DNA from 3 places in the Peribacillus sp. JNUCC41 genome. Region 3 is predicted to be linked to each of the others. Evidence: riboswitches for the same ligand, from Rfam matches in the RefSeq annotation. Region 3 holds a riboswitch; each other region holds the start of a gene.
What was found. Region 3 has a riboswitch for cyclic di-AMP ahead of JNUCC41_RS05425 (TrkH family potassium uptake protein). Riboswitches for the same ligand answer to the same signal wherever they lie in the genome.
Positions count from the first base shown of each region.

Region 1: it holds a riboswitch for cyclic di-AMP, as region 3 does, so the genes downstream of both, JNUCC41_RS13515 (APC family permease) here and JNUCC41_RS05425 (TrkH family potassium uptake protein) in region 3, are expected to answer to the same signal.
Region 2: it holds a riboswitch for cyclic di-AMP, as region 3 does, so the genes downstream of both, JNUCC41_RS10340 (cation:dicarboxylate symporter family transporter) here and JNUCC41_RS05425 (TrkH family potassium uptake protein) in region 3, are expected to answer to the same signal.

Region 1 covers NZ_CP062163.1:2,770,943-2,781,880, forward strand. The annotation lists gene JNUCC41_RS13495 (DUF6044 family protein) at 1-728, shown strand, start outside; gene JNUCC41_RS13500 (glycosyltransferase family 2 protein) at 744-1,766, shown strand; gene JNUCC41_RS13505 (GtrA family protein) at 1,726-2,181, shown strand; gene JNUCC41_RS13510 (hypothetical protein) at 2,187-2,339, shown strand; cyclic di-AMP (ydaO/yuaA leader) riboswitch at 2,533-2,677, shown strand; gene JNUCC41_RS13515 (APC family permease) at 2,816-4,642, shown strand; gene JNUCC41_RS13520 (helix-turn-helix domain-containing protein) at 5,512-6,357, shown strand; gene JNUCC41_RS13525 (aldehyde dehydrogenase family protein) at 6,536-8,008, shown strand; gene JNUCC41_RS13530 (DMT family transporter) at 8,085-9,035, shown strand; gene JNUCC41_RS13535 (primary-amine oxidase) at 9,121-10,938, shown strand, end outside.
Region 2 covers NZ_CP062163.1:2,081,071-2,092,008, forward strand. The annotation lists gene JNUCC41_RS10330 (hypothetical protein) at 1-349, shown strand, start outside; gene JNUCC41_RS10335 (efflux RND transporter periplasmic adaptor subunit) at 364-1,626, shown strand; cyclic di-AMP (ydaO/yuaA leader) riboswitch at 1,822-1,968, shown strand; gene JNUCC41_RS10340 (cation:dicarboxylate symporter family transporter) at 2,141-3,400, shown strand; gene JNUCC41_RS10345 (hypothetical protein) at 3,842-4,624, shown strand; gene JNUCC41_RS10350 (D-alanine--D-alanine ligase) at 5,006-6,088, shown strand; gene JNUCC41_RS10355 (UDP-N-acetylmuramoyl-tripeptide--D-alanyl-D-alanine ligase) at 6,248-7,630, shown strand; gene JNUCC41_RS10360 (PP2C family protein-serine/threonine phosphatase) at 7,683-8,834, opposite strand; gene JNUCC41_RS10365 (degradosome RNA helicase CshA) at 10,099-10,938, shown strand, end outside.
Region 3 covers NZ_CP062163.1:1,092,035-1,102,972, reverse strand. The annotation lists gene JNUCC41_RS05455 (pentapeptide repeat-containing protein) at 1-195, opposite strand, end outside; gene JNUCC41_RS05450 (PadR family transcriptional regulator) at 212-490, opposite strand; gene JNUCC41_RS05445 (class I SAM-dependent methyltransferase) at 992-1,612, shown strand; gene JNUCC41_RS27050 (hypothetical protein) at 1,706-1,834, shown strand; gene JNUCC41_RS05440 (class I SAM-dependent methyltransferase) at 1,871-2,575, shown strand; gene JNUCC41_RS05435 (STAS domain-containing protein) at 2,998-3,831, shown strand; gene JNUCC41_RS05430 (potassium channel family protein) at 3,973-4,629, opposite strand; gene JNUCC41_RS05425 (TrkH family potassium uptake protein) at 4,653-5,984, opposite strand; cyclic di-AMP (ydaO/yuaA leader) riboswitch at 6,160-6,302, opposite strand; gene JNUCC41_RS05420 (hypothetical protein) at 6,636-6,827, shown strand; gene JNUCC41_RS05415 (TetR/AcrR family transcriptional regulator) at 7,048-7,647, opposite strand; gene JNUCC41_RS05410 (ABC transporter ATP-binding protein) at 7,766-8,491, shown strand; gene JNUCC41_RS05405 (ABC transporter permease) at 8,488-9,504, shown strand; gene JNUCC41_RS05400 (GNAT family N-acetyltransferase) at 9,609-10,058, opposite strand; gene JNUCC41_RS05395 (MerR family transcriptional regulator) at 10,165-10,938, shown strand, end outside.

The DNA.
Region 1 (10,938 bases), 1.7 Mb from region 3:
CGTGGTACGCATTTTGGTTTTATAAAGGCTGGGTTCCTTTAACGGAAAGGTTTCACACCCTGGATACCTTTAATTTTGCCAGATTTCACTTCTTAAGGCCGATGGTCATTTACGTGGGGTTTGCCCTCGCGATAAAGATCATTTGGGAAAACAGCGATTATGCTAAGAAAACCCTTTCTATTTTCATCGCCGTTCAAATTATGGTCTTGATGGGATTCAATGAAGAAATCACTCATAATAAAAAACCTTCTTTTAAAGAGTTCTATTCAGAAAGCCTTTTTCGGGAAATAAAAGATCATATTGACCTTCCGCAAGAAGAATATCGTGTTGCCAGCATTGGACTGCATCCCGCAATTGCACAATTTAATGGATTTTACACGCTAGATAGCTATAACAATTTCTATCCACTTACTTATAAACATCAATTTCGTCAAATAATTGAAAACGAATTGGCTAAGAATAAAAACATCAGAATCTACTTTGATGAATGGGGAGGACGTTGTTACCTATTTTCCGATGAGCTTGGGAAGCATTATATGTTCAAGAAAAGCTCGAGGAAAGAGCTGGAAAATTTAGACCTTAATATGGATGCGTTTAAAGGATTAGGTGGCAAGTATATATTTTCTGCCATACCAATCAACAACGCGGAGGAAAACGGATTGGTACTAGATAGGATTTTCACAAAAAAAGGAAGCGTATGGAAAATTTATTTATACAGAGTCATGTGAAAAGGGGGGAATAGAGTGAATTCACCGATACTGACGATTGTTGTACCTTGTTATAACGAAGAAAGCGTATTGCAGGATACCATTTCCCAGCTTTGTGGATTGGTGAGGGGGTTAGTTGAAGAAAACGTTGTTTCTGGTCAAAGTAAAATTCTATTGGTTGACGATGGAAGTAAAGATCAAACTTGGAAGATCATTTATAAGGAAACGATAAATAATGAATTTGTTCGTGGGCTAAAGCTTTCCCGGAATGCAGGACATCAAAATGCACTTCTGGCAGGATTGTTTACAGCTAAAGAAGCCTCGGATTGTGTGATCTCCATTGATGCAGATTTACAAGATGATATTCAAGTCATCCCTGAATTCATCCGGAAATTCAATGAAGGGTGTGAAATTGTATACGGTGTCCGCCAGAAAAGGGACCTTGATTCATTTTTTAAACGAACATCTGCAACTGGTTTTTATAAAATGATGAACAAGATGGGGGTTAACCTTGTCTATAATCATGCGGATTTCCGGCTAATGAGTAAAAGGGCGATCGCGGAGTTGGAACGATTTGATGAAACGAATCTTTTTTTACGGGGAATCGTACCGCTCATTGGGTTTAAGACGGACTCTGTTTATTATGATCGAAAAGAAAGATTGGCTGGGGAAACGAAATATCCATTTAAGAAGATGGTTGCTTTTGCGCTTGATGGCATTACTTCCTTTTCAGTTACACCGATTCGGCTTGTTTTATGGCTAGGATGTCTTTCGTTTTTCATTAGCTTACTCTTTGGGTCTTACTTTTTATGGTTAAAGTTTTATGGGCAGACCGAGACTGGATGGACTTCATTAATCACCTCCATATGGTTGATCGGTGGCCTACAGCTGATTGCTGTCGGCTTGATTGGGGAATATATCGGTAAAATCTATAATGAATCCAAACGCCGGCCTAAATATATAGTTGATCTGGACCTATTTAATCCGCTCGATTTAAAAAAACGGGAGCAACTAGACAATGAACGGAACAGTATTGAAAAACTATCTAAAACACACTAACTCCTTTATCCGCTTTTTATTGGTTGGGATAGTCAATACAGCGCTTGGACTTTCCCTCATGCTTTTTCTCATGAATGTTCTTGAATTATCTTACTGGGTCTCCACCTTTATCGGTAATGGTACGGGAGCTGTAACGAGTTTTCTTTTGAACAGGACTTTTACCTTTAAAAGTGATATAGAATGGCGAAGGGGAGTTGCACGTTTCTTTTGCGTCATCCTGATCTGTTATTCCGCCGCATATTCTTTAGGCCAAGCTATTGCCGAATCAATGGAAGGATCCGTTCATTTACCCATACAACAAAATGTGGCTGTGATGATAGGAGCCATTTTTTACACAGTTCTCAACTATATTGGTCAGAAATACTTTGTCTTTAAAAAAAGCAATTTAAGACCAATTCAAGAAGGCAGGAACTAATTAGGATGGAGCAGTGGGATAATGCCCCCGATTGGATGGGAATTAAAGTGGAATCGAAAGCGAAAATCAATGCAAGTATAACGACTCAAGCTGGGGGCAGATCTGTTTCACTTCATCCTTCACACTCTCCAAGTGGCAATCATTTATTCCTTTTCTGACCATCTTTTGTTCATTCACTCTTTGTTTTTTTTCTTTTTGGACGCTCCGTTCCTCCCTTCGAACCATGTGTTTGCATGACTTATGTAATATACGTCAAGAATAAAACCTCGCATACAAAAAATAATTATATTTCCGAGCAAAATTTTCATTTACTTTTCCATTTCACGGGAGTATGATAATCAACAGTTTCATATTTCTAAATCGCTTAAACCTTATGGTGCGGGGGACCCGGTATTGGGATTGTTACAACAATCCAAGGGGTGAATCCTTTCAAGGTAGGGCTACTCTTAGGTCCGAATCCGACAGCTAACCTCGTAAGCGTTATATGAGAAGGAAGGTGGAGCTTGTTAGACAAAAAAATTGATGTCTACAGGTCTATTTAGTTATGACTTGTAGGCATTTTTCTATTTCTTCTTGTATTTTGCTACAGCAGGGTAGCATAAAATTATAAATTTAATATGGTGGTGAATACTTGATGTTATCTTCTATAAAGAGATTCTTGATTGGGAGACCTTTAAAATCAAATGCACTTGGTGAACAAAAGCTTAACAAAACAAAGGCTTTGGCGATATTATCTTCTGATGCTTTGTCTTCGGTTGCTTATGGACCTGAGCAAATATTGATCGTTCTGATCACTGTCGGTGCTGCAGCATTCTGGTATTCCCTCCCTATCGCAATCGGAGTATTGATCCTGTTAACCGCCTTGATCTTGTCCTATAGACAGATCATTTTCGCTTATCCGCATGGCGGGGGGGCATATGTGGTTTCAAAAAATAATTTGGGAGTCAATCCAGGGCTGATAGCTGGAGGATCCTTATTGGTGGATTATATATTAACTGTGGCTGTTAGTGTTTCTGCAGGTACGGATGCAATCACGTCCGCTTTTCCCGGCCTGCATTCATATAATGTCATCATAGCCATCATTTTCGTCATTCTGCTTACAATCCTGAACTTGCGGGGGGTTACGGAGTCGGCCTCTGTTTTGGCCTATCCGGTGTACCTATTCGTTTTAGCATTGTTCATCTTGATTGGTGTCGGGATTTACAAGATTTTGACAGGGGGAGTTTCACCTGAATTGCACACGCCCATCGGGACTCCGGTAGCGGGCATCAGTTTATTCATACTGCTAAGAGCATTTGCGTCAGGAAGCTCCGCATTGACAGGAGTCGAAGCTATTTCCAATGCAATCCCGAACTTTAAAGATCCGGCACCGAATAATGCGGCGAAAACTTTAATAGCGATGGGTTCCTTATTAGCTGTATTATTTTCGGGAATCGTATTCTTAGCCTATTCTTTAAGCATTGTCCCTAGCGCAGAGGTAACGGTCGTCTCCCAGGTTGCTGAAGAGATCTTTGGACGGAATTTCATGTATTTCTTCATTCAAGGTACAACTGCTTTGATCTTGATACTTGCGGCCAATACTGGCTATTCGGCCTTCCCTCTGCTTGCGGTAAATCTAGCGAAGGATAAATTCATACCGAGGGCGTTTACGATCAGAGGGGACCGATTAGGGTATTCCAATGGAATAATCATACTGGGACTTGCCTCGATCATCTTAATAGTCTCATTTGAAGGACATACAGAAAATCTCATTCCGCTTTATGCTGTAGGGGTATTCATTCCATTTACTCTGTCCCAGACCGGGATGATTGTTAAATGGATCCGCGAAAAGCCAAAAGGCTGGATGTTGAAATTAACCATTAATTCAATTGGTGCCATTATTAGCTTTATCGTCACGATGATATTCTTCTTGACCAAGTTTACTCAGGTTTGGCCTGTTTTGATTTTTATACCTATTATCCTGTTAATTTTTCATCGAATCAGAAAGCATTATGAAGCAGTTGGTGACCAACTAAGGATTACAACATGTGAGCCGATCTTGCCAATTGAAGGAAATATCATTATCGTACCTGTGGCCGGGATAACTCATGTGGTCGAGAACTCTTTAAATTATGCAAAATCTCTTTCAGCGCATCAAGTCATTGCCGTTTATGTTGCTTTTGAAAGAGAAGATGAAAAGAAATTCGAAGAAAAATGGAAAAAGTGGCAGCCGGATGTCCGACTGGTTACACTGAATTCTTATTACAGAAGTATCATTCAGCCATTAACAAAATTCGTGGATACGGTTGAACATAAGGCGAGTGAATCCAATTATAAAGTTACGGTGATCATCCCCCAATTCATTCCGAAGAAGGGCTGGCACAATATTCTTCATAACCAATCAAGTTTACTGATCCGTGCCTACTTACTTTATAGAAGGAATGTGGTTGTTACGACTGTGCCATATCATTTGAAGAAGTAAGTTCCAGTATCTAAGAAATATAGAAGCCCAGACTGCAGGCAAACTTGAACTGCCTCGTAAATGTTAGACACCAAACTAACATTTACGCGGTGTTTTTTTTATGGCTTGTACAATTTGGGGCGTTTATTTCAGCTCCTTTCCGCAGGCGGTCCTGAAGCCCTCTCGGCTTTGCGCCTTCGTGGGTCTCCCTTATGGACACGCTTTTCCCGCAGGAGTCTTGCACACCCACTCCAATCAACTTGGTTATAGCATTTAGTTAGAAACCAAACCAGGGGATTTGAAGGTGTCGCTTCGGGGCAGTTGGTTCCTTCATTTGATGAAAGAGTCGTTTTCCGAACTCCTTATGTCTACAAACTGATAGGAAGCCTAAATATGGTTTTCTTTTTTTATAATCTTATAACTAAAAAGACAGTCCCTACAGATGCTTTTCTTCAACTAACTCCCCCGGTAGTTGAAGAAGAACATTAATTAAAAACTCATTAAATCCACAATAACGATTATTGCTAATGAAACCCATACAAGAAAAAGGATTGCAGTAAGATGAGGGTATAGGCATAATGATTTAAATTTTTTCAGTCAAAAGGATTTTGGAAATACTTGTCGAAAATTTATAAAAACAACGCTCATGTTGATAATATCCAGGCATGGGAAGAATGATGAACGGCTCTCCGGAAACTCGAAGAAATATGGATGACCCTCTCGGCTGTACTCAAGGCAAACGATTACTTTAATAAATCCCTAATTGCAAGCCAGGCTTAGTGAAAGCATGAAAGTCATTGTATCAATGTTGCGAAATTATCACTGCTTGCAAAAGTTTCAAGGGTAAAGGGACTGGGTGACAATGCAATATAAAAGGAGCGTGATGGTAGTTGAACATCATTCAGAATTTCAATACCTTCGACTATTTTCCATTCCAGCCGGAATTTGAGATTCTATCGGATTACTATATAGAATATAAACAAAGAAATTCTGACCATTCAACTACATTATTCTATCAATTTAAAATCAATCGGGATTTAATGAATCCAATGTCCGTCATTCCCGATGGGTGCATCGACATATTATTTTATTGCGATCCCGATAGCCCCTCCGCAGATGTATGCGGGAGTGTCCTCAAGTACAAAACGATAAACTTTCAGGCTAATTGTGAATATTTCGGTGTGAGGTTTTTGCCTAAGCAGGAAACCCAGCATTTTAAATATTCCATGAAGGAGGTAATCAATCGCCAAATCCCCTTAGCCGATATGGTGAAAATTGGACCTACCATTATGGAAAGGTTAATAAAAGAACGGGATTTTCGTAGAAGAATAAAGCTATTCAAAGAAGAAATAGGGATTAATATTTTTGCGTGTAATGAGTTGCCTGCCATTATAGAATATTCCTTGGACAAAATATATTCTTCTAAAGGAAATGTAAATATGAATCAATTAGCCGCTGAGACCGGATACTCTACAAGGTACTTGCGAAAGCAATTCGATGCCCATGTAGGGATGCCGCCCAAATTATTCAGCCAAATAGTGAGGTTCCAAAACTCCCTGCATATGTTATTGAACAAACGGGCTTTTACAGTTTGGGATGTGATTAATGAGAATGGATATTTTGATCAATCACATTTAATTAATGAATTTAAAAAATTTGGTTATATGACTCCAAATGAATTCATCAATGCCGTTTCAGGAAATTGTCAAACCCAATATAATGTTATTGATATATAGTGATTACATTGGAAAGATCCCGTTCATACGAGATCTTTTTTTTGTTTGGTTTTAATCCATAGCTTAAATATTCTGAATGTTCCGCTTTTTACAATAAAAAAATAATGCGCAGCCTTATTCTTTTAATAGATATACGATGGTTGTTTTTGAGATTTCCACTAGAAAGGGGAAACGATGGATGGGGAAAAAATATCAATTGTTCATTGATGGGCGATGGGTTGATTCATTATCTGGAAGAACATTTGAATCACTTAATCCTGCAACAGATGAAGTGAATGCTGTAGTTGCCGAGGCTGGTCCGGAAGATGTTGATTTAGCGGTAAAAGCTGCACGGAGGGCGTTTGAATCTGGCCCATGGGCTGGAATGGCGCCGGGGGATAGGGGAAGGTTACTGAATAAAGTGGCACAGGCACTGTGGGAGAAAGCTGATATGCTAGCCGAAGTCGAATCACAAGATAACGGGCTGCCAATCAATGAGACAAAATTCATTGCGATGCCAGCCATGATAGATGTACTCGAATTTTATGCGGGGTTAGCAAATAAAGTCCAGGGAAGTACCCTTGCTTCTCCTAATAGCCGGTTCAATTATACCTTGAAGGAGCCAATCGGTGTCATAGGAGCCATAGTGCCTTGGAACTTTCCTCTTATGCTGACGATGTGGAAGCTAGCCCCTGCTTTAGCGGCAGGCAATACGATCGTGATCAAACCAGCTGAGCAAACTCCTGTAAGCATTCTGGAAATGGTTAAAATCTTTCAAGAAGTCGGAATTCCAGATGGAGTCATCAATGTTATTCCGGGATACGGGAAGATAGCGGGGGATGCCCTCTCATCACATCCGGACGTCGATAAAATCGCTTTTACGGGTTCAACGAATACTGGCCGCCTAATCATGCAGGCAGCAAGTAAGAACTTAAAACCAATCAGCCTTGAATTAGGGGGGAAATCACCAAATATCGTTTTTGATGATGCTTCCATTGAGAATGCAGTGAATGGATCCATGTTTGGTATCTTCTTCGCCCAAGGCCAAGTATGCGCCTCGGGTACAAGACTTTTTGTGCAGGAAAGCATATATGATCGATTCATGGATTCATTCGTGAAGAAAGCACAATCCATCCGTGTAGGGAATCCTTTAGATCAAACGACCCAAATGGGACCGCAAGTTTCTTTACAGCAACTGAACAAAATTCAACAGTACGTAGCGGCCGGACTGGAACAGGGAGCTAATCTTGTCATGGGCGGCGAAAGAAACACGTTGGCAGGAAAAGGCTATTTTTTCACGCCCACCGTTTTTGAGAATGTCACCAATGATATGACAATTGCCCGGGAAGAAATTTTTGGGCCGGTTTTGTCGGTCATCAAGTTCAAAGATGAAGAGGATGCATTGAACAAGGCAAATGACAGCTTGTATGGGTTGGCTTCAGGTTTATGGACCAATGATTTAAAACGGGCGCACCGTATGGTAAGGGGGTTAAAAGCGGGGACGGTGTATGTGAACACGTTTAGCATGCTTGATAGTACAGCCCCTTTTGGCGGCAGGAAGCAAAGCGGTTTTGGAAGGGAACTGGGCATCCAAGCGATGGATATGTATACGGAAACAAAAAATGTGTGGATTGATTTGAATGAGCAAGGCTTGAACTGGTATGGAGTTTAAGGGCAGGGATTTGATCAGCTCTTCTCACGGGTACTGGCTTAAGTTGGATTTCCTGCTATCCGCTTGATAAATCCGTATGAATGGGGTGGGTTTACTGAATATTGGCTATCTCTTCATCTTATTGAATATGATTGTTTTAGGTCTTTCAATCCCGGCCGGCAGTGTAGCAATGGCAACCATTCCCGTATGGCTGTTTACGGCCATGACGCTTGGCATCGCTTGTATGATCTTACTGCCAGCAGCGAAAATATACGAAAGAATCAAGTGGAAAGGGCTAGGATATAAAACGTACTTCGGGATATTCATGCAATCCCTTTTTACCGTTACATTATATACGGTCTTCCTTTTATATGGTTTGAAATACTCTAGTGTGATAGCGGCTGGAATCATAAATAGTATGGTGCCAGCCGTAACGCTGGTTCTTTCCTTCATATTATTGGGAGAAAGATTGAACATCCGTAAGGGCATAGCCATCATGCTAGCTGTTTCAGCTGTTCTGGTAATGGAGCTCGCAGGTGCGAGTACTGAGGGGGAATCCAGTGCATTAGGGATTGCTTTCATGATATTGGCAGTTGTGTCATTGGGCTTGTTTTTTGTATATGCAAAGAAATTCGCAGTGGATGTGCCACCGGTGACAATGGCCGCAGGACTGTGCTTAATGGGTTTTCTAACTACGCTGCCGATGGCCATTCATGAGGCGATATCCTTTGATTGGGGAAAAATGACGCTTGGTTTATGGGGGGCTGTCATAGCCTATACCTTGCTTGGGTGGGTATTTGCTTATATTTTCACGTACTTAGGAATTTCAAAGGTACCAGCAAGCACCATCGGGATGGCAACGGCAATCATCCCGATTACTGCAATGCTATATGCCGTGTTATTCCTGGGGGATAAATTACGAAAGGTCGATATCATTGCGACTGTTTTATTAATACTATCGATATTCATTGCAGAATCAAAAGAAAGTGTAAAGGAAGGAAAAGAGTCCATTCCAGTTATCGGGAAAGATGATGCGGTAGGCAAATGAAATCTGCACTTTATACACGAGTCACTTCGAGGGAAAGTTTACTTAATAGATAGAATGATATTTTAACTATAAGGGAGAGGTTAATATGGAAAAAACGTCTAGTATGAAAGTGACGAGGGAAAATCATCCGCTTGATCCATTAACGGCCGAAGAACTTAAACTGACGGTCCAGATTTTAAAACGTGATAAAGGATTGGATGACCATTACCGCTTTGCTAACATCAGCTTACTGGAACCTGCAAAATCCATTGTTCTGGGTTATCGGGAAGAAAAACGAATCAATAGAGAAGCATTCTGTATCATTCTTCATAATAAAGAGGGAAAAACATATGAGGCTGTAGTTTCCTTAACGGAAGGCAGCATAAGGTCATGGAAACTTATTCCGGGAGTGCAGCCATCCATAATGGCTGATGAATTCATGGAGTGTCAGGAAGTCGTGAAACGCCACCCTGAGATGATGAAAGCCTTTGCCAAAAGAGGGCTTACGAATATGGATGATATCATGGTCGATCCATGGTCAGCAGGGAATTTTGGAATCGAAGAGGAAGTGGATGTACGAATCGTCAGGGCTTTATGTTATTACCGTACATCATTATATGATAATGGGTATGCTCGTCCCATTTCAGGATTATATGTCCTTGTAGACTTAAATAAGATGGAAGTCCTCAAGATTGTGGATAAAGGTGTCATACCATTTCCGCCGCTTGATGGAAATTATACACCTGATCAAGTAGGTAACATGAGGCAGGATGTTAAACCTTTGGAAATAGTCCAACCCAAAGGACCAAGTTTCACGACGGAAGGCCATGTGATAGATTGGCAAAAATGGAATATCCGTTTTGGTTTCAACTCCCGGGAAGGTCTTGTCCTTCATACGGTCAGTTACAATGATGATGGAGTGCAGCGGCCAATCCTGTATAGAGCTTCTTTATCCGAGATGGTGGTGCCTTATGGCGATCCAACAGATCCGGTGAACAGGAACAATGCTTTCGATGCAGGGGAATACGGCATTGGCATGTTGGCGAACTCACTAGAACTCGGGTGTGACTGTCTAGGTGAGATAAAGTACTTTGACGCGAATCTGGTGGATAGTAAAGGGAATGTAATTCATATCAAAAATGCAATTTGTTTACATGAGGAGGATTTTGGAATCGGGTGGAAACATACGGATTGGAGGACAGGTCATGTTGAAGTTCGCCGTTCAAGAAGATTGGTCCTATCGAGCATTTCGACAGTTGGAAATTACGAATATGGATTTTATTGGTATTTCTTTCAGGATGGGACGATACAGTTTGAAGTGAAATTGACAGGCATATTGCATACACAAGCCATCGAACCTGACCGGAAGCACCCGCATGGCAATTTGGTTGCACCTCAATTATTTGCTGCACACCATCAGCATTTCTTTAATATGAGGCTTGATATGATGGTTGATGGAATTAAAAATTCAGTTTATGAAGTCAATACAAAAAGTATGGAAAAAGGACCGGACAACCCATATGGAAATGGCTTCTACCCGGTTTCGACTTTGCTTAAAAATGAATCCGAGGCGGTCCGGGACCTAGATTTGCGCACAGCGCGTTTCTGGAAAATCGTCAATCCATCAAAAACGAATATATTGGGGGAACCGGTTGGTTATAAATTGTTTGCCGGGGAGAACTGTTTCCCGTTCGCCCATGATGATTCGCATTTATTAAAACGGGCTGGATTTATAAAACATCATTTTTGGGTGACGCCATTCGATCCTGAAGAACAGTTTGCATCAGGGAGATACCCAAACCAACATGCAGGTGGGGATGGGTTGGAAGAGTGGGTTAAGGCCGAGCGCTCCATTGAAAATGAAGATGTGGTGGTCTGGTATAACATGGGCCACCATCATATAACCCGACCTGAAGATTGGCCA
Region 2 (10,938 bases), 990 kb from region 3:
TATCCCATATATAAAATTAGTCATCGTTCAAATGATTCTTTTTGGTTTGCAATTAATGGAAAAAACATTACTGGTTCCTCTATTTGTTTTAATGGATATAGGCAGCGATGCCAATCCTTTTTCATTTGGGATCATCAGTCAGTATTTTCTCAGAAGTGATTATTTCATTCACTTTTTCAGCGAAATCACCATTTTTCAATTTCTTATTATTGCTCTGCAATATTTTTATTTAAAGGAATTTTCAGACCGAAATAATTATTTGGTCCTTTTAATGATTGTTCTATTCTATCTGGCCACATGGTTTGTTAAAGCCTTTTTAGCATACATCCAAGTAGGCGTATTTGTATAAGGCGGGTGAAAAGAATGAGCGGAAAATGGAAAATAGCAGCGGTCTCGATTGCATCGATAGTCTTAATAGCCGTTAACATATACCTTCTTGAAAAAAAAGAAAGCAAAGTGGAACGAACTATTTTCGTTGAAAACTGGACAAAGGTAAAAAAGGATACAATTAGGGATACTATTCAAACAAATGGGGTAATTAAACCTGTAGAAGTGTATGATATCTATTTTGATACCAAGAAAAATGATTTTAAGAAATTCCTTGTAAAAGAAGGCGATACGATTACGGCTGGATCTTCATTGTTTGAGTATGAGACGACCGAACTTGATGCGCTAAAAGCGGATTTAGAAGCGGAAAAAACGGCAGCTGAGGGAGAAATTGCGGGGATTGAAGAATACATAGGCAAGTTGAGGGCATATCAAGGGTCCCTGACCAGTGATTCTGGAATAGCGGCCATTGATGAATCGGTGGAAAAAAACTTGAGTACTGATTTAACCACAAACTCGACGGATCTTATTAAAAGTAACATTGAGCAAGAAATGTACAAGCAGGAACTGGAAAGAAACAGTTTGGATGAAAAAGTGAAAATGCTTGACGCAAAATTGAGTTCAATTGAGGAGCAGTCCAATGCTATCGTGACGACGAGCGAGGCTGATGGTGTAGTTAAAAATATCAATAAAAACCTGAAAAATCCCATCATATCCATTGTTTCTACAAATATGGCAATTGAAGGGCAATTCTCCGAAGAGGAAATGAAAAAGGCTGAAGTGGGCATGACTATAAAAGCAAGTTCCTCTGATTCAAAAAAGGCATTGAAAGGAACGATAGGCCGTATCCATTCCTATCCAGCTGAAGAGCCGTCGTTAAAAAAAGATAACAGATTTCCATTTCAGGCTTTAATCGAACCGGAAGGCGAAGTAACGGAACCTTTGTTAGTGGGATCCAAAGTGGATCTTACTGTAATAACCAATGAGAAAGCCGGTGTACCCTCCGTACCTATAGAGGCGGTGAATTACCAAAAAAATCCTTATATTTACAAATTGACAAAAAAAGGATATGTAGATAAACATTACATTACAAAAGGGCTTAAAGCGGAAGGAAAGCAAGAAATAATAAAGGGGCCGTCTGTAGGTGACGTCATCCTGCTGAAGCCGGATGTGGCAGTGAAGAACCACTCTAATTTTATTACTCCGATTCAATTTGAAAAAGTGAAAGTTCCGACTTATAAAAAATTCACCTCTAGGGAAAAAGTAAGATATCTGTTACTTGGCATTTTGGAAAAATAACCGTTCCTTTAACAAAAGAGGTGATGTCAAATTATTCATTAATTATATCAATATAACTTATTGATCAAAAATTGGGATAGTAATTATAGATATAATAGCGATTAATACAGAATATTCAGACATATTTAAAGATTTTTTATAAACGGATGCGATTAAATATTTACAGATTATCATTTTTAGTATAATATTTTATTATAAGTTAACTCGCTTAATCTTATTCCAAGAACGGGGGACCCATTTTTGTGGATTTTATCCGCTAGGGGTGAATTCAGAAATGAAAGGGCTTTGTGTTTCCAATTCCTAACCCGACAGCTAACCTCGTCAGCGTCTTTAAGGGAACATGTGTGAATATTCACGCCAATAAGAAATCGACACATGAAGTGTCTTTTTTTTCGGCGTAAAGACAGAGTTTTTCAAAAAAAGAAAAATTACTTTCTTTTATTAGTATCTTGTTTCCCTTACCGAGACAAAAATGTTTTTGCATCAAAGACTTTATGGAAGGTGAGGAAAGTAAATGAAGAAATTCAAACTAAGTTTAGCTAGCCAAATTTTTATTGGTTTAATTCTAGGGATTATCGTTGGTGCCATTTTTTATGGTAGTGAGACGGCCCAAAACTTTTTACAACCATTCGGAGACATTTTCCTACGAATGATTAAAATGATTGTAGTGCCAATCATCGTTTCAAGCCTTATCGTTGCAGTTGCTGGTGTAGGTGATTTGAAAGCTGTAGGTAAACTTGGAGCTAAATCAATATCATACTTTGTTGTGGTAACGATGATTGCGATTGTTGTTGGTTTAATATCAGCGAATATCATCCAGCCTGGTGCTGGTGTGAATATGGACAAGCTAGAACAAACTGATATTTCTACCTATGTTGATACAGCCGAAACTAAGCAGCATGAATCGTTCGTGGATACAATCGTTCACATTGTGCCATCCAATCCAGTTAAAGCCATGGTAGAAGGCGATATGCTAGCGATCATTTTCTTCTCCGTGTTGTTTGGACTTAGTATTGCGGCCATCGGTGAAAAGGGTAAACCAGTATTCCGTTTCTTCCAAGGTGTAGCTGAAGGAATGTTCTACCTAACTAACATGGTCATGAAATTTGCTCCTATCGGTGTATTTGCACTAATCGGTGTGACTATTTCCAAATTCGGTTTGGAATCTTTAATTCCGTTAGGAAAGTTAGCGCTTTCTGTTTACGGAACAATGATTTTCTTTGTAATAGTCATTCTTGGTCTTATTGCGAAATTTGTCGGATTCAATATCTTTACGTTGATTAAACTTCTAAAAGAAGAATTGATTCTTGCTTTCTCTACTGCAAGTTCAGAAGCGGTTCTTCCGAAAATCATGGAAAAAATGGAGAAAGCGGGATGTCCGAAACATATTGCTACATTTGTAATTCCGACTGGATACTCCTTTAACCTTGATGGTTCTACATTATACCAAGCGTTAGCAGCTATCTTCATCGCTCAAATGTACGGCATCGACTTAAGCGCATATGAGCAAATTACGCTAATGCTAGTGTTAATGATCACGTCCAAAGGGATTGCTGGTGTACCAGGTGTATCTTTCGTAGTTCTTTTAGCGACATTGGGAACTGTCGGTATTCCTATTGAAGGTCTAGCATTTATTGCTGGTATCGACCGTATTCTTGATATGGGACGTACAGTTGTAAACGTTATCGGTAATTCACTTGCAGCAATCGTCATCTCTAAATGGGAAGGTCAATTCAACCCTCCTTCCAAAAAAGAATTAGAGCAAGTTTCTTAATATAAAAATCCAGAGTGAAATGTCACTCTGGATTTTTTTTTTTGATTTGAAATAAAATGCGCTTTCACTTTTATATTTTGGAACCCTTTTTTTATATAGTGCGAGTGTGGTTCTTCCTGTACCGCATCCGATATCAAGGATTGCATCAACCTGATATAAATATTTTTCAAAAGGCAAATTTCTCTGATTGCCATAGACCTGATCTTTTAGTTGCATCAATGGAAGCGGCATCATGCAAAGGATGAATGACAAAAGCTTTTTTAACTTTACCCAAAATCAATTCCTCCTATTCGGAATTTTTCACTAAAATATGGATTTTGTGAATCGTGTTATGTACATGATGCTGATGATGATTAATGTTGGGTGGTATATAACTTATGTGAAAACCCAAAAGTTTGATAAAATAACATTATTGATTGAGAGCTCGGAGGAGGTCAGGTTATGAAGAATGATAGCAATGATATCTTATATATGTATATGCAGGCTTCCGAACGGTTTGTCCTTTTTAATGGACTCAATTTTCGTGAATTCGTCTATTCGCTGCCATATACCTTGGATTCGATCTTATTATTGAAACATCAATTCGATGGTGGGGAATACAATTTGAATGTCCTGCTAGAGAGCGCTTCATCTGAGGATATTGCAAAGCTCGTTAAAGAAAATGTTCGGGCATATGGAGATTTCTGTTGGGTCGATTTTGAAGAGGCGGAAGGGCTGGATGAATTGGATGGAAGGGAAATAGCGGAACTTTTATATTTAGGACACGCTAAAACCCATCTGAGTCCCCCGTTTTTCCGTAAATTGAATAATCAATTTGTGTACCTTGCCCAGGATGATGGTTGGTTCAATAAAATTTATTTTCGTTCTCTTTCGACATATTATATGATGTTAGGAAGCTTGATTCCGCTAAAGCTGGAGCCATTAAAAGTAGAGAGGACATGGCTTGGAATCAGAAAGAAAAAAGAGCTGACAGCGATTCCTGCAGAAATCATTTCTTCCTTGGCTCATATTCTGGGAGAGGGGCTCGCTTTTTCCTTTCGGGATGTTAAGTATACAAGAACGAAAATTGAGATACCTGCATGGGTCGTAGGGGATTATTTAAACATGGATGAGATGCATGACGACTTTTCGGATAGAGTTATTTATGAGCCCGATGCCTTTATTATCTTCAATCGAAAAGAAAAAGTATGGGAAAGCGTTATTAAAAACACATCATCATCCTGATTATCCCAACTTCCGAGGTTAGTGGATTGGATTATTTGTCATCCTCCAATTTTTTAGGTGTAAGACTTACCATCTCATGCATAAAAGACAAGAGAGGGCGGCTCACAGGACGTGGCGGTGTTATTCTGCGTTCTGATAACGGTAATCATTAGAAAAGCCTCAATGATGGAAGTTTCGCTTTATCCCGCCTTAACAGGCTGTAAGGGAAGCGGAAGGCAAATGTAAAGAAAAAGAAATGTGGTGGCCAACAGCCTGTAAAAGCCCGATTGGCTTAACTAACCATCATTGGAAAAGCCCCAATGATGGAAGTTTCGCTTTATCCGTTTTAGTGTAAAGTGATACAATGAACATGGTTAAAAGAATATTGGAGGGTAATAACTCATGAAAACTAAACTTGGTTTGCTTTATGGTGGAAAATCTGCGGAGCATGAGGTTTCTATGCAGACGGCTTTAGCTGTCATTAAAGCTCTCGATTTAGCAAAGTTTGATATATATCCGATTTACATAACAAAAGAGGGTTCATGGATTAATGGACCAAAGTTAACAGGACCTGCTGAGAATGTGGAGGCTTTAACATTTTCACCGGAAAAATCGAGCTCACCACTTGCCTTGCAGGCACATTCAACTGATGAAGATAGTGAATCAACAGGGTATGACGTAATTTTCCCATTGCTTCACGGACCAAATGGAGAAGATGGGACCGTACAAGGGATGCTGGAACTATTGAACCTTCCTTATGTAGGAAATGGCGTTTTAGCTTCATCAGCAGGAATGGATAAGGTCATCATGAAAAACATTTTTGCCCAGGCGGGACTTCCGCAAGTGAAATACACTTGGTTCATTCGTTCCGAATGGGAGAAGAATACTGAAAGTGCCATTAAAAAGGTAGCGGAGGAATTGGGGTACCCTTGTTTTGTCAAACCTGCCAATTTAGGCTCAAGTGTCGGTATCAGCAAATGTAATGATGCTGATGAACTGGAAAAAGCGGTAGCGGAAGCTTTTCAATTCGATCGGAAGATCATCATTGAAGAAGGGGTCATTGCTCGTGAACTAGAGTTTGGTATTCTCGGTAATGATGAACCGTCTTGTTCAGTGGCAGGCGAAATCATCCCTAAGAAGGATTTTAGCTTCTATGATTATTCAGCAAAATATGTAGACGGTAATTCAGCGATGGTCATTCCAGCGGAGATATCGGAAAGCGAGTATGCAACTTTATCCGAAATGGCCATTACTGCCTTTAAGTCATTGGATTGCTCTGGATTGGTTCGCGCTGATTTCTTCTTAACGAATGAGGGGCAAATTTATATTAATGAAGTGAATACAATGCCTGGGTTTACTCCATTCAGCATGTTTCCGTTATTGTGGAAGCACACAGGTGTCGACTATCCAGCGCTAATTGAAAAACTAGTGAAACTTGCCTTGGAACGTCATCAGGAAAAACAACAAATCAAATATACAGTTTGATCATGCAAGTAATGTAGCAGTAAACTTCACAATCCATCAAACGTTGATTTGATGGATTCCAATCAGCAGGAACCGGTGCGATTTTAAACTGGTTTCTGCTTCGTTTGGTTATTGGAAGTAGAGAGCGATTAACGGTTCGATGAATGTAGGAGGAACAAAATGATAAAGAGAACGTTAAAACAAGTACATGAGATGGCAGAGGGTTTGAATGATATCAGTCCATTCCAGTCCAAAGGAATTAATGGGGTTACCATCGATTCCAGAACGGTTAAGGAAGGATGTTTGTTCATACCGCTTAAGGGTGGGCAGGTTGACGGACATCAGTATGTCAAACAAGCATTGGCGCAAGGAGCTGCTGCTTCTTTTTGGCAAAGGGATGTTCCGAATCCTCCTAATGATTTACCAATAATCATTGTGGAAAATACCGAGAAAGCACTTCAGCAATTGGCGCGTTCTTACCGTCAGCAGTTGAATATTAATGTCATTGGGATAACAGGAAGCAACGGTAAGACGACAACGAAGGATATGACGGCTGCGTTGCTGGCCACTACCTATAAAGTTCATAAAACCAGTGGAAACTTCAATAATCACTTAGGTTTACCACTAACGGTGCTTTCGATGGATGAGGATACTGAAGCAGCTGTTTTGGAAATGGGAATGAGCAGCCGCGGTGAAATTGAGTTTTTATCCAAAATGGCAAAGCCTGATGTAGCGATCATTACCAATATTGGTGAATCACACTTATTGGATTTAGGATCACGCGAGGAAATCGCGAATGCAAAGTTGGAAATTGTCGAAGGTTTGGCGAAAGATGGGAAGCTGATCTATCATGGTGATGAACCATTGCTTCGCAATCGGATCAAAAGCGATTTTCCTGATTTAAATGTAATATCTTTTGGACGTACGAAACAAAATGATTTATATCCACAGACCATAAGCCAAGGGGCAGACCGTACCGCGTTTACAATCGCAAGCGGTGAAAAGGAGATCGATTATGAGATACCCGTATTAGGCAATCATAATGTTCTTAATGCACTGGCTGCCATCTTGGTTGCTAAAGAATTCGATGTGGATGATTCAGCGATCCGTAAAGGTCTGTCAACCATTCAATTAACTAATATGAGGATGGAATTGGTCGAAGGCGCAAAAGGGCAGAAGATCATCAATGATGCGTATAATGCCAGTCCAACTTCAGTTAAGGCAGCAGTGGAATTGGTTGAGGGGTTATCTGGATTCGAGAAAAAGATCCTTGTATTGGGAGATATGTTGGAGTTAGGGCCACAGGAAAAAGACTTTCATTTGAAAATTGGTGAATTGATTTCCAATGAACGGATTGATAAGATCTTCACGTTTGGTCCTTTAGCCGAGTTTATTGCCAAGGGAGCGAGCAAGTCTTTTTCATCGGAGCAGGTTCGTCCTTTTCAAGATAAACAGGAGCTTATAGAGGAACTTAAGTCTTCTACACAGGGAAATGACATCATTCTCGTTAAAGCATCCAGGGGCATGAAGCTGGAGGAAGTCGTTCAAGCCCTACAAAAATAAAAAAGCGTAGAAAGGGCCGTTTCTTTTTGAAAACGGCCTTTTTTTATCGTACTTAAAAAAGTGTCCCTGCAATAATGCAGATGTCATCGTTAATCACTGAATGCCTCATCCTTGAGATCAAAAGCTCCTGAAGAACCTTATTTGTATCGAGATGGACATTTTCAATGAACTCCCTCTTGATATTGTCAGACCGGTCAAAGGCGGAAGGATTGGGCGTTTTAGAGAGTCCATCTGTATAGATGATGAAACGGCTTCCTGGTTCATAATGAAAGACTATTTTTTTTATGGGCAATTCGGGAATCAGTTCGCTTGGGGTGGCCCCTTCGTTTAAATTGAGAATTTGGTTGGTGCTTGGGGAATACAAGAAGGCTGAAGTAAATCCGTAGTTCACATATTCGATGAGTCGATCCTTTGTATTCACATATGCTATGAAAGCTGTAAAGAGAGCATGGTTTTTGTTTTCCCGATTAACTCCTTGAAATAGGTCCCGCATATGTTTGTCCAGTTCCTCTGTTATGAAAATGGGATCTTTTACACGTTTGAATAAGTCGGGGATTAAAGTCCGTATGGACATGTTTATAAGTGCTGTATGGATGCCCTTTCCGAATACATCAATCATTATGAAGCCGTATATCCTGTCATCAACCTCCGTCCAGTAAAATAAATCCCCTGAAAGTTCACTCGAAGGCAGGGAAAGACCTTTGACCTCTATATCTTCATTATTGATCGACAAAGGTAAATTTGAAAGCTGTATGCCCTTTGCAATTCGCAGGCTCCTTGCTGATTTTTGGTGTATCTTTTCAAGCTCTTGCCCCTTCATTTTTGCCGTAAACAGTTGCATGCTGATGTTTTTGAGTGAATTTAATTTAATCCTGACTTCTACTGAATCGGCAGGGATCGCAATGGTTTCATAGAAGGTGTTTTCCGGTAATGCCGGAGGTGTCTCCATTCCTAAAGCGCGATTGTAAATGAATAAGATAGGGATTTCGTGAGATTCAGCTAAGGCAAACAAAGAAGTTTCCTGCCAAGAATCTTTTGATATGTGTAAAGGTAAAATAAATAATGATTTCATTAAGTCCGTTGAATCCTTGAATAGATGACTTTGATTGAGTGGATCCTCCAAAAAGGTGACATTCTTGTTCATTTTCTTTAAGATTCGACCAAAATCCTTGCATAAAGGAACATCTATTGTGAATATATTCATATAACCCCCCGATATTTTGTTGATAGGTCAATCATACTGCATTTAGACTTATTTACTATATTTTTCGGATGAAAAGATGGAATTTTCAAAAAATATATGGTTCTATATACCTGGAAATTCAAAATTGATTCATAATAAGTCCTTTCTTTTTCCAACGGTGGGACCGTGGATGGTGGCCATTCATTCGAACTAATTCTTCCTGAAAAAAGGTTTATTGAAACTATTTGATTTAAACACATATCATGTAAATAAATAGATGTTCGTTTTGCAAAACATTTAAATGGATACAGTAAGTGGTTTAAATGGTCTCATCATAGAAAAGGACTAGGTCACTGAATTCCTCCTGAACTGGAACAGATTCTCCCTTAAAAAACGTTCCAGTCGGTTCAGGGATCTCGCTTTCTTCAGAATTTGTCTGCAGTATGAATCCACTTCTCATGAATGGATTTAGTAACTAAGGTAACTCTATTGATGAACAAATTATGTTGCACAATTATCAGGTGGGACTATCCAATTTCCTCGTTTTTGAAACGATCTAAAGTTTTTAGTAACTCTGAATGGGGCGATATCCTTTATTGCATTAACAGTTTGAAAATGGTAATATGAGTATGAGTTTAAATGTCTTATCATTGATGATTATTTAAATTAATCAGGTTGAGGCAACAAAATTGTATGTTCTTACATGTTTCATGAGTTCATTCTTGAGATTATTTTAGATTAAATAGGCCGCGCGTCTGGTCATATATAAAAGCTGCATCTCTTGGCGGCTTTAGTAGCTATTAGGGAATCAAGCCGCATTATAGCGCTTTTCCACTTCTGCAAATCCTCAACGCACCGGGCCTGTTTTGTATAAGAATCTTGGCTCTCGTCAAGTTTTGTTCATACAGCCTTTTTAAGTCTGATGAATAATAGGTGCAGCAGCCCTCACCTGAATAAAACGGTCAAACACCCGTTTATGCTACTTTTAATTTTCCATATTGAATTTAATTTTGGTTACATGTACTTTTAAAAAGATGAGCGTATGTTAATGATAAGTCTACACGTGCGCGAAAATTAAAAATGCCGGTGAATGTCCGTACTGGTATATTTCCTTTTTAAAAAATCATATTGAGTTCATTTGAACTAAAAGGCAGATACTTTTAGGTGATAATGATAAACTTTTTAGATAAAGTAGAACATCCGTCATGATGATGAGGATTTGAACTAAACATCTGTGCATGATATGCACGTGTAAATTTACGATATAAAAAGGAGTACGAAAACATTGACATTGTTTAGCGAATTAGGTTTAGATAGAACGTCCATGAAATCAATAGAAAAAATGGGATTTGAAGAAGCGAGCCCGATTCAATCCCAAACGATACCTCTAGCACTTGAAGGTAAAGATATCATTGGTCAAGCGCAAACAGGAACAGGAAAAACGGCGGCATTCGGTATTCCATTGATGGAAAACATCGATATTGCTAACGAAAACGTGCAAGGGATTGTCATTGCACCTACACGTGAGCTAGCGATTCAAGTTTCTGAGGAACTTTTCAAGCTTGGTTACGGAAAACGCGCTCGTGTACTTGCGGTTTATGGTGGACAAGATATCGACCGTCAAATCCGTGCTTTAAAGAAAAAACCACATATTATCGTTGGTACGCCTGGTCGTCTTTTAGACCATATCAAACGTAAAAATATTAAATTAGGCGGAGTTCACACTGTAGTTCTTGATGAAGCGGATGAAATGCTTAACATGGGATTCATTGAGGATATCGAATCGATCCTTTCAACGGTTCCTGATGAAAGACAAACATTGCTTTTCTCAGCTACAATGCCTGATCCGATCCGTAAAATTGCTGAAAGATTCATGCAGGAACCCGTTCTTGTCCGTGTAAAAGCAAAAGAAATGACAGTGGATCGTATCGAACAATATTACTTGGAGTTAAAAGAAAGTGAAAAATTCGATACACTTGCACGCCTTTTCGATATCCAAACACCGGACCTTGCTATCGTCTTCGGACGTACGAAACGCCGCGTAGATGAATTGGCATCTGCATTGAATATCCGCGGTTATATGGCTGAAGGCATTCATGGTGACCTTAGTCAGGCAAAACGCCTT
Region 3 (10,938 bases):
CATGAGCTCTGACACTTCCCCAATCGAATCCACAGTCAGCTTATACGCTTCCTGCTCGCTCGTACCATTCCTTCTATGGTCATTGTATTTTTCCAGTAAGTTTTGCAGCAGTTCTTCTTCCAATTCATTTGCTGTTTTTGCACTTTTGTACGGAGCAAAAATGTTATGAACATGTGTATTCAATTTTTCAATCACATTTCATCTTCCTTTCTTACAAGAGGCGCTCAAGTATTCGCTTGGCCTGCTCCCAGTCATTTTTATTTTGGATATATGTGTCTTCCCCAATCGGGGTGATTTTGTAATATTTCCTTCTCCCGCCTTGTGTGGCATCTCCCCAATAAGAGATGATGCATCCGTCCTTTTCCAGTCGCTTTAAGCTGGAATACATCGTCGCTTCCTTAATTTCATATTGCTCATCCGAATCCATATATATCAGTTTGCTGATTTCATAACCATATTTATCGCCACTTTGCAGGAGTTTTAGAATCATCGTATCTACATGTCCTCGAAGCAAGTCAGAGGATAGTTGTCGTTGAACCAAATCCTCACCTCCTTTGGTATATCTTAAGGTATATTACTATGACAGTCAAGGTAATTTGATTACTATGGATCGTGCATGTTTTGTTCTTTATGAAAGGCTTTTCGCATACTTTGTTGCTATTTACCAAGTAAAGCGGTGTGGTTGATTTCCCCTCCAGATGCTCGCTTTCCGCGGGGCGGGCGGTGAGCCTCCTCGGCGTGAACGCCTGTGGAGTCTCACCTGTCCCGCTGCTCCCGCAGGAGTCTCGCACTTACGCTCCAATCAACCTTAAATCGTTTTGTTTTAAAAACAACAATCTTTACGAAAAGAGCCTTATGAAAAGAAACATGTCTAATTTGTCGGATCACTGCGGCGCATACTTTTTTAATTGTACTAATTAGCCAGATATGATATCAGCTTGGAAGGGATTTTTAATGCTTTATAGAAAAAGTAAGCAAGGGGGTGGGGATGTTGAATAATTCGTGGAATAAAGTGATTTATAAGGTTTGGTCGCCGGTTTATGACAAAATCTTCAATTCTCATCTCTTTTTAGATGCCAGGAAAAGAATATTTGATGAGATGCATTTCCAAGATCATGCAAAGGTTCTGTTTGTGGGCGTAGGTACCGGGGCCGATTTGGAGTTGATCAAGAACCTTGAACTGGAGATAACGGCGATAGACCTGTCAGCCGATATGCTAAATAAAGCGATGGAGAAATTTGATAATACTTCGATCAATTTTCTCGAGATGGATGCACAGCATATGGAATTCGATAATGAATCGTTTGACTACATAGTGGGAAGTTTGGTTCTTTCCGTCGTACCTGATGCCGATGAATGCCTTCGGGAAATGATCAGGGTTTTAAAAGGCGAGGGGAAAATCATACTATTCGATAAGTTTATTTCTAAAGATGAACGGCTATCGCTACCCAAAAAGCTTCTGCGGCCCATCATTAGATTTTTAGGAACGGATATTGGCTTGCGGTTTGAAGTCTTGTTCAGTAGACATGATAAGTATATGAAAATTGAAGAGGATCGACCGATCATGCTGAATGGAATGTATAGGAAGATAATCATTAGTAAGCGGATTTGATAGATTGGTTTGGGAGTCTATGGAAAATCCGAAAGGACCCCCATCCCAATTGAATAGTAATGGAAATGATACCATTATGGAAGTCTTAATGGAATGGATGCCACATTATCCAAATTGGCTCAACTGAACATTCTTGGCAAAAGTTACGGTGTCGACATTATAGAAGAGATGGTCAAAGTAGCGATGAGTAAGAATAGGGGCATCTGGCTGAAACCAGTATAATTAAATGGCGGGATACGATGGGAAGAGGTGATGGTATTGTCGGAGACGATTACAACCTATGAAGATCTATTGAATATGTTGGACTCGTTATTGCGTGAGCCAACTGCATTCTGGAATGATTTTTATGAAGACCGTGAAAAGGGGGTTCCCTTTTTCGAAAATTTCCCTGATGAGAATTTGGTTACATATTTTGATGGAGGGGCAATTGGGCCAGGAAAAGTTCTTGAGCTTGGGTGCGGACCTGGGAGAAATGCCGTTTACCTTGCTCAAAAGGGCTGTTCCGTTGATGCGGTGGATCTTTCGAAGGCAGGACTGGAATGGGGAAAAGAACGAGCGGCAGAAAAGAAAGTGCACGTGAACTTCATTCAAAGGAATATATTTGATTTGGATATTGAGGAAGGGCAATATGACTTCGTGTATGATTCAGGTTGTTTTCACCATATTGCCCCACATCGAAGGATCAATTATTTGGAGATGGTGAAAAAGGCGCTAAGGCCTAAGGGATTGTATTCAATTACTTGTTTTGTCGAAGGCGGCATATTGGGTGGTGCAGATCTTTCAGATTGGGAGGTATACAGGCAAAGGAGCCTTAAAGGCGGATTAGGTTTTACTGAAGAAAAACTCAGAATGATTTTCAAGGAATTTGAAGTGGTGGAAATACGTAAAATGAGGAAAATGGAGCAATCGGATGAAACGTTTGGGGTGCAAGGTTTATGGACGGCCTTATTTATGAAAAAGTAAGGTGAAATGGTGATGCGATGGTTTTAAACGGAGGATCTGGGAACAGGTCCTTTTTTTTATGAGGAAAAGGAGAGATTTGTTAACAAAATATAAAAATGGTAAACTTTAATAATAAAATGCTTTTTGGGGGAACGCAGATTTACCAGAATGATAGATGTAGGTTCCTGCAAATTTTTTTTTGAAAAACAGTGGTTGCATGGTTTCAAAAACAGCTGGGAAGGTATATGGAAAGAGGGGACCATTGGGCATCAGGTCATGACAATCCATGTATTGAAGAGGTTATCTTCGATGCTTTTCCTTAGCTGATGAAACGTTTAACTTTCAATGCCTGTCAATGCTGATTTCTGTATGTAGTGCATTCGATTTATTGATTACTGAGACCAATTGGAATGCTATTTTATAAAAAATAGGTGGAGAAACTTATGCATAGAAATAAAGAATTATATTCCTTTTTAGTGGGCGCGGCAGCACAATTGACTGATGATTGGTACGCAACATTGGATAAAAGCGATAAAGCGGGTGTTTATAGCTCATCCGATCCCAAAGTGATTAAAAAACTTAAACAGCAAAATAATGAATTCCATTTGCGTTTCTTTCAGGTCTTCGATACAGGGGAGAGGGAATTCTTTAAGAGGCTTGATGATTGGATTGAAGATATCGGTAAGGATGAGCAGCATTTAAATACACCCATCTATTTTATATTGAGGGAGTTTTTTAGAACGCAAGATCAATACCTTGATTATATTGACAGGTTTGTGGAATTGCATGGTGACCAATATCCACAGGAAGAAATAAATTCCTGGTACCGGATAGTGGTGAAGGTGTTCAGTGAAGTGATGGAGAGGTTTACTGAAGCGAATCATAGATATGCCAATAAAATCATGAAAGCCCAACAGGCAACGATCGATGAATTGAGCACGCCCATCATTTCCCTTAAAGATAACATGGCGTTGCTTCCCTTGATAGGCAATATTGACACGACAAGGGGCATGACCTTGCTTGAAAACACCTTACAAAAATGCGTTGAAAAAAATGTCACAAGGCTTTTCATTGACCTATCGGGCGTTCATTCAATAGATGGTGCATCCGCCCTCCAGCTGTCGCATTTGATTGAATCCTTACATTTGATCGGTATTGAAACAACCCTTTCAGGACTTCGGCCGGAAATAGCCATGACTGCCGTAAAGCTTCAACTTCCTTTTGATAAAGTGACGATAAAGTCCACTCTTGCCCAGGCAATCAGTACGATGAAATAATACATACATATCCAGGGCATGGGATGCTCGTTATAAACCTCATCGAGAAGACCTCCATATGGGGGTCTTCTGGCATGTATAAGTCATGCTGCACTCAAAATAGATACAGGGCCCAAAAAGCAAAAGCCGGAACCTGTTGGATTATTCAATATTGGCAAAGACGGCTAGATCTTTTTTATTGCCAACCACTAAAAGCATATCATTTTCATGGATATCCTGATCTGGTGAGGGGGCTATGATGATTTCTCCATTACTCACTATGGCAATGACGCTGATATTATATTTTGCCCGTAGATCAAGCTCCCTGAGGCTTTTTCCCTTCATGCTCATGGGCAGGATGATTTCCTCGATATTGTATTCTTTAGAGAGCTCTATATAGTTCAGCATGTTAGGGGACAGGAGCTGATTCGCGACCCGTTCCCCCATATCCCTCTCAGGATAGATGACCCAGTCAGCTCCGACTTTAGTGAGCACCTGACCGTGATTTTTATTAAGTGCTTTGGCAATGACCTTATCGACCCCAAGCTCTTTTAAAAGCAAGGTAGTTAAAATGCTCGATTGCATGTCATTTCCGATGGCTACGATGACACAATCGAAATTACGGATTCCGATTGACCTCAAAGTATCTTCATCCGTCGTATCCGCCATGATCGCATGGGTAACGCTCATTTCCGCATTCTCTACTCTTTCCTCGTTGACATCAACACCCAATACCTCTTGGCCAGCCGTATATAATCTATGGGCCACACTGGTTCCGAACCTGCCTAAACCGATCACGGCATATTGTCGTTTTCCCATCTTTTACACTCCTTCATTTATGTTTAACCAATCATGATTTTCCCTTTTGGACGTCGGAACGGATCTGGTTTGCGCCTCATAGCGATGGCAAAGGCCAAAGTCAAAGGACCCACACGGCCTGCAAACATCGTGAAAATGATGAGCATCCGGCCAACCGGTGATAATTCGGGGGTCAACCCCATTGAAAGTCCCACGGTGGCGAATGCTGAAGTGGCTTCAAACAAAATCATCAAGAAATCAGTTCCGCTTTCAGTGATGGTCAGCAGAATGGAGATGATTGAAACCATGAATACGCCAATGAATGTAACGGATAATGCTTTAAAGATCGTTTCACTCACAATGCGGTGACGGAATAATACCACATCACCCTTTCCTTTAATCTGTGACCAAACCGTCCCGACAAGCGTTGCTAATGTGGTTGTTTTAATTCCGCCGCCAGTCGATCCGGGCGAAGCCCCGACGAACATCAAGAAAATGATGAGCAGTAATGTAGGTTGAGTTAAATCAGGGATATTCAACGTATTGGAGCCTGCCGTCCTAGGTGTAACCGATTGAAATAATGAGGACAGCGTTTTACCCATGAAAGATAAAGGCTGCAATGTCTTGGCATTACCGAACTCGAATAAAAAGATTAAAATTGCGCCGACAATCGTTAGTGCCAAGCTAGTCGTCAGAACAACCTTCGTATGTATGGATAAACGATGGGTATCACGGTATTCGTATAGTTCATTCATCACGATAAAACCTATTCCGCCAAACGTGATGAGGAAGACGACCGTAAGGGTTACGAATGGATCCGATACATAAGGGGTCAAACTCTTGAATTCCCCCATTAAATCAAAGCCGGCATTATTGAAATTCGATATGGAATGAAAAACCCCGTAATAGATTGCCTTTCCGATTGGCATGTCAAAAGAAAAGCGAATCGATAAAATAAGGGCACCCATGCCCTCAATGATGGCCGTGAAAATTAAAAGCCGTCTTACTAACCTGACTACACCTGCCATGGATAGATTATTTAAGGACTCCTGCAAGAGTAACCTGCCTTTTAAAGAAATCTTTTTGCCTAAAAGGAAAAAGAAAAATGTCGCAAATGACATGAACCCTAAACCGCCTATCTGAATCAGTGTTAAGATGACCAACTCACCAAAAGTGGTGAAAGTCGATCCCGTATCCACTACGACCAATCCTGTTACACATGTAGCGGAAGTTGCGGTGAATAAAGCATCCAGAAAAGGAAGGCCAATGCCATTTTCAGTGGAAATCGGCAGGGTTAATAAATAGGCCCCAATAAGTATCAGGATGGCAAAGCCGAGTACAAGTATTTTTGGCGGATCCAATAAACTTTTTGTCATTCTCAAATAAATCATCCCTACCTATAAAAAAATTGTGTAAAACTGTATGATGCTTTAATCATCAATCTGCTTTCAGAATCTTTTTAAAGGCATAATAAAAAGACCAGCAAAAACTTCGAACAGTTATTTTGCCACAAAAAGCGTGAAAAAAAACTCCCGAAATAGGCGGTCTTATGACCTCCCTCGCTTTAGCCGACGAAGTTAGCTGACGGGTAGGATGGCGAAAGAGCTGATCTCATCCCTTCTGCAAGGCAGAATTAACCCCAATTGATTGGGTCCTCCGTACTCAATTCCCTTGAGTTTAGGCCGAAATGCATTAAATTGATAAACGTATTCTACTCCCATCATTTATCAGTTGTAAACCCCTAAATCGTAAAAAAATATTTCTTTAACAAGACTGAAAATTTACGTTTCATTTACATTGAAAAAACGTATTGACAAATATTAGTTAGCACATTATGATAGGTTCGATTAATCCAATTATGATAACCAGCTCGAAGTACTTTATTCAATACTTTCAAGCGGAACACGCTATTGCCAATCAAAATTTCTAATATATATATTTTTATGTTTCTTTTGTAAATGATAAAGGAAAAAGCATTGCATTCGTATTTAAAGATTCAAGACATTTTACTAAAAAGGCGGGCAATTATGGAGAAAACGTTCAATAGATATGTTATTAATGCTACAGGCAAGGGTGGCCAGACATATTTAACACAATGCCAGGATAAAGATGCACTAAGGAAATGGATAGCCGATCATGAGGATCAAATCATCATGGATGAGTTAAGGATAACGGATAAGAAAAAGAATCCGTTTTTAAAATTGTTTTCCCTAAGGTAAATCAACTAAAATCCCAACATCATTAGCGGTACTATTCAATTATGAAATCCCTGTGTACTATCCGGGAACGCTGAGCGAAAAATCCATATCTTGTTTTGCTTTTAAACTCATTTATTTAAAAATGAGTTTTTTTGCGTTGGGAATGTAGAGGTGAAAGCGAAGAAAAAAGATGTAATCCGATTTTAAGGCATGTTGATGGAACATGCCTTTGATGATTCGTTCATTGTATGAATGTGCGCAATTGGCTGATGAAGTTCAAGATTTGAAAATGGATTTTCGCCATTTCTTCCGCCGTTTGCTCTTCACAATTCTCCAGCCACTCCTGTATCACCCCTAAAATCGCCGATGTCAGGAAGGCGTGCATATACATGCGGAACGCTTCATTTTTAGCTGCTGGGTGCTGGCTGATCAAACGATCCAATAGTACTTCACCGAATACGCGCTTTATTTTTTTGGCAAAAGAAGGATCGCCCTGATCACCAAGAATGGCCCTCAAAGCGTGGGCATGTTCACTGATGAATTGAAAGATCTCTACGAAGGGCGGGTAAAGCTGCTGTTGATGAAGAGCCCTGAAAGCCTCTTTCGGTAAAATGGCAGTAATGCGGGTTTGAAGTTCATTTAACAATTCCTGCTGTAAGTGATCCATTAATTCATATTTATCTGTGTAATGTAAATAGAATGTGCCCCGATTAATGTTGGCGCGCTCTGCAATTTTCTTCACTGATACATGTGAGAACCCCTCTGTTTCAACGAGTGCAATAAAATGATGTTGTATCTGCATCTTCGTCTTTTGTACCATATCCTCATGAATCGATGCCATGTAATGTCTCCTTCACTGAACATTTTTCCAAATATGTTGATTGTATTAGAACAAATGCTGCCTTAGAATGATGATACACTCAACACTGTGTTAATTAAAGAGGGAGGATGTGTGTACATTGAAAAATGCGATTTCCATTGAAGGGATTGCCAAAGGTTTTCATCATAAAAAGGTCATTCAGCCATTGAGCCTGAGTATTGAAAAAAACGGAATTTTTGGCTTGCTAGGTCCATCCGGATGCGGAAAGACGACCTTGATTAAAATGATTGTCGGATTGATTAAGCCTGATGCGGGTAAAGTCACGGTTCTGGATCATGAAGTGCCAAATCGAGCGCTGTTAATGGATGTCGGCTATATGGCACAGTCCGATGCTTTATATACAGAATTGACCGGAGCTGAAAATCTCGAATTTTTTGCGAAGCTATACCGTTTTTCGAAAAAGGAACGAAGGGAACGCATTCGATATGCAGCCGAAATCGTACAGTTGACGAGCGATTTGAATGTTCGGGTTGCGCATTATTCCGGGGGAATGAAACGCCGTCTGTCACTGGCGGCGGCACTCATCCAAAATCCGGAGATTCTCATTTTGGATGAACCGACAGTAGGAATAGACCCTTTGCTGAAACAATCGATTTGGCGGGAACTTGAGCGTTTAAGAAACGAAGATCATAAGACGATCATCATCACGACGCATGTGATGGATGAAGCGGAACGATGCGATAAACTAGCGATGCTGCGTGAAGGTGAAATCATCGCGGCAGGAACCCCGGCAGCTTTAAAAACACAATTTGCCGCGGAAACGCTTGATGATGTTTTTTTAAGGATTGGAGGTGGCCTAAAATGAGAATGGCTTCTCTAGTTACTCGAATTACCCAGCAGCTGCGCCGGGATCGAAGGACACTCGCTTTATTTTTCCTGGCTCCATTGCTCATTTTAACGCTCATGTATTTTATTTTCGATACAGAAGCAAGTGATTTGAAACTCGTTGTTACAGGCAGTAATGAAACCGTGGTCAAAGCATTGAAACAAGCGGATTTTCAAGTATCGGCTGCTGAGGAATTTTCTCAGGAAAAAATGATAGAAAATGATACGGATGGCTGGCTGCATGTTGAAAATGGAAAAATGAAACTGACACTATTGAACGACGAACCGTCCCGTGCAAAGGCCGTTCAAATGCAAATGATGCATGCTTTGCAAGGGAATGAAAAAAACACGCCTTCAATTGAGGAGCTTTATGTATACGGGGATGCCGACACAAAGGGTTTTGATACTTTCAGTCCGATGCTCGTCAGCTTTTTCGTTTTCTTCTTTGTATTTTTAATAGCGGGAATCGCGCTTTTGAAAGAGCGTACAAGTGGTACGCTGGAACGGCTGCTTGCCACCCCGATTAAAAGATACGAAATCGTAGCGGGCTATGTGATCGGATATGGCTTATTTGCTCTAGTTCAAACCATAATTGTCGTCCTATATGCTGTCAATGTATTGGATATCGTCCTTGTCGGCTCCATTTGGCTCGTTTTGCTGACGAATATACTGGTCGCGCTCGTTGCATTATCGCTTGGTACATTACTATCGAGTTTCGCGGCATCCGAATTCCAAATGGTACAATTCATTCCGCTCGTCATCGTGCCGCAAGTCTTCTTTACAGGGATTTTCCCATTGGATGGCATGTCGGACTGGCTGCAAAAAATCGGCAAGATCATGCCTCTCTATTACGCATCGGATGCCATGAACGGCATTATGTACAAAGGCTTCACGTTCAATGAGGTATTACTGGATCTCCTCATTCTCCTTGCATTTGCGACCGTCTTTATCACCATCAATATTATTAGTTTAAAAAAGTACCGTTCACTTTAAAATGAACCATCTTAAAAAAGCCGGATTCCTGGAACAAGGGGAACCGGCTTTTTCTGTATTGCTGGACATACTTTTGAGTTGAAAAGGACTAGCTATTATCATACCTATACTTTTTTGACCATGACCTTTTCATTGTTATAATCTGATTCGCCATTGAATGCAAAGCCGTATTTCTTATACAAATGAAGGGCGGCCTGATTATCTTCAACTATGCTTAAATAGATTTCAGGACAATCATATTCTTCTATTAATCTTTTTATTAAAGCCTCCAATAAGATACTGCCAAGCCCGAAACCCTGATGTTCAGCGTCAATGAAAAAGCGGTCTAACCACACTCTGCCATTTTCGCCTTCCCCAGGGAAAAAGCCATACATCGCAAAACCAACCAAGATATCATCCGAATAAAGCCCAACTGGTCTGTAGTATTTACATTCCTTCGCGTCTTTTAAACATTGCTCAGTCGTTTCGATGTAAGCCTTTTGCTTTTCGTTTATTTGCAATTTCAAAATATCCGTTACATTTTCGTTCGAGACTTCATGTATAGTGGTCTTCATCATTTATTTTCCTTCCTCATTTCGCACCTGGTTATCCGTTTTGTTATCATGATATATTAATACACTAAGGTATATGGTTACCATATAGTCAAGAGGAGAGATCGTGATGTCCGATGGAAATGTAGGCAAATATTTTACGACTGGCGAATTCGCCAAATTATGCAATGTAAAAAAACAAACGCTCATTCATTATGATGAGATTGGGCTTCTTACTCCTGATTTAAAAAACGAAAAGGGCTATCGGTATTACTCTTATCAACAATTCGAAGTTTTTTCGGTCATCACGCTTTTAAAAGAATTCAATATGCCTTTGAAAGAGATCAAATGGTTTCTTACTAACAGGTCACCTATGGAACTAATTGAACTTTTCGAAGAAAAGACCATAGAATTGGAAAAAAAGATAAAGAACCTTCACAGAGTGCAGAAGATCATTGAAACGAAAATATACCTCACTGAAAAAGCGATTTGTATGGATGACTCTCAAATCACCTTGAAACTTCAGGAGGAAGAACAGCTCTTCCTTAGTGAATCCATCCTGAACTCTTCTGATGCCGAATTCTTAAAATCTACTTCTGACTTCATTGATTTCTGTAATGAAAATGAATTTTACACAGGATTCCCTATCGGGGCCATGATTAGTAAAGAAAACATCATCGACGGGAATCATGATGACTATTCATTTTTGTACACAAAAGTCATGGAAAGGCACCCAGCCCCCACATTCTATTCAAAACCGAAGGGACTCTATGTTGTTGCCTATCATAAAGGCAGTTATAAAAATATCTCCGAAACGTACGAAAGAATATTACAATTCATGGAGAGTGAAAACTTGAACCTCAAATCGTTTGCATACGAAGAATACATCTTGGACGAAGTCGCG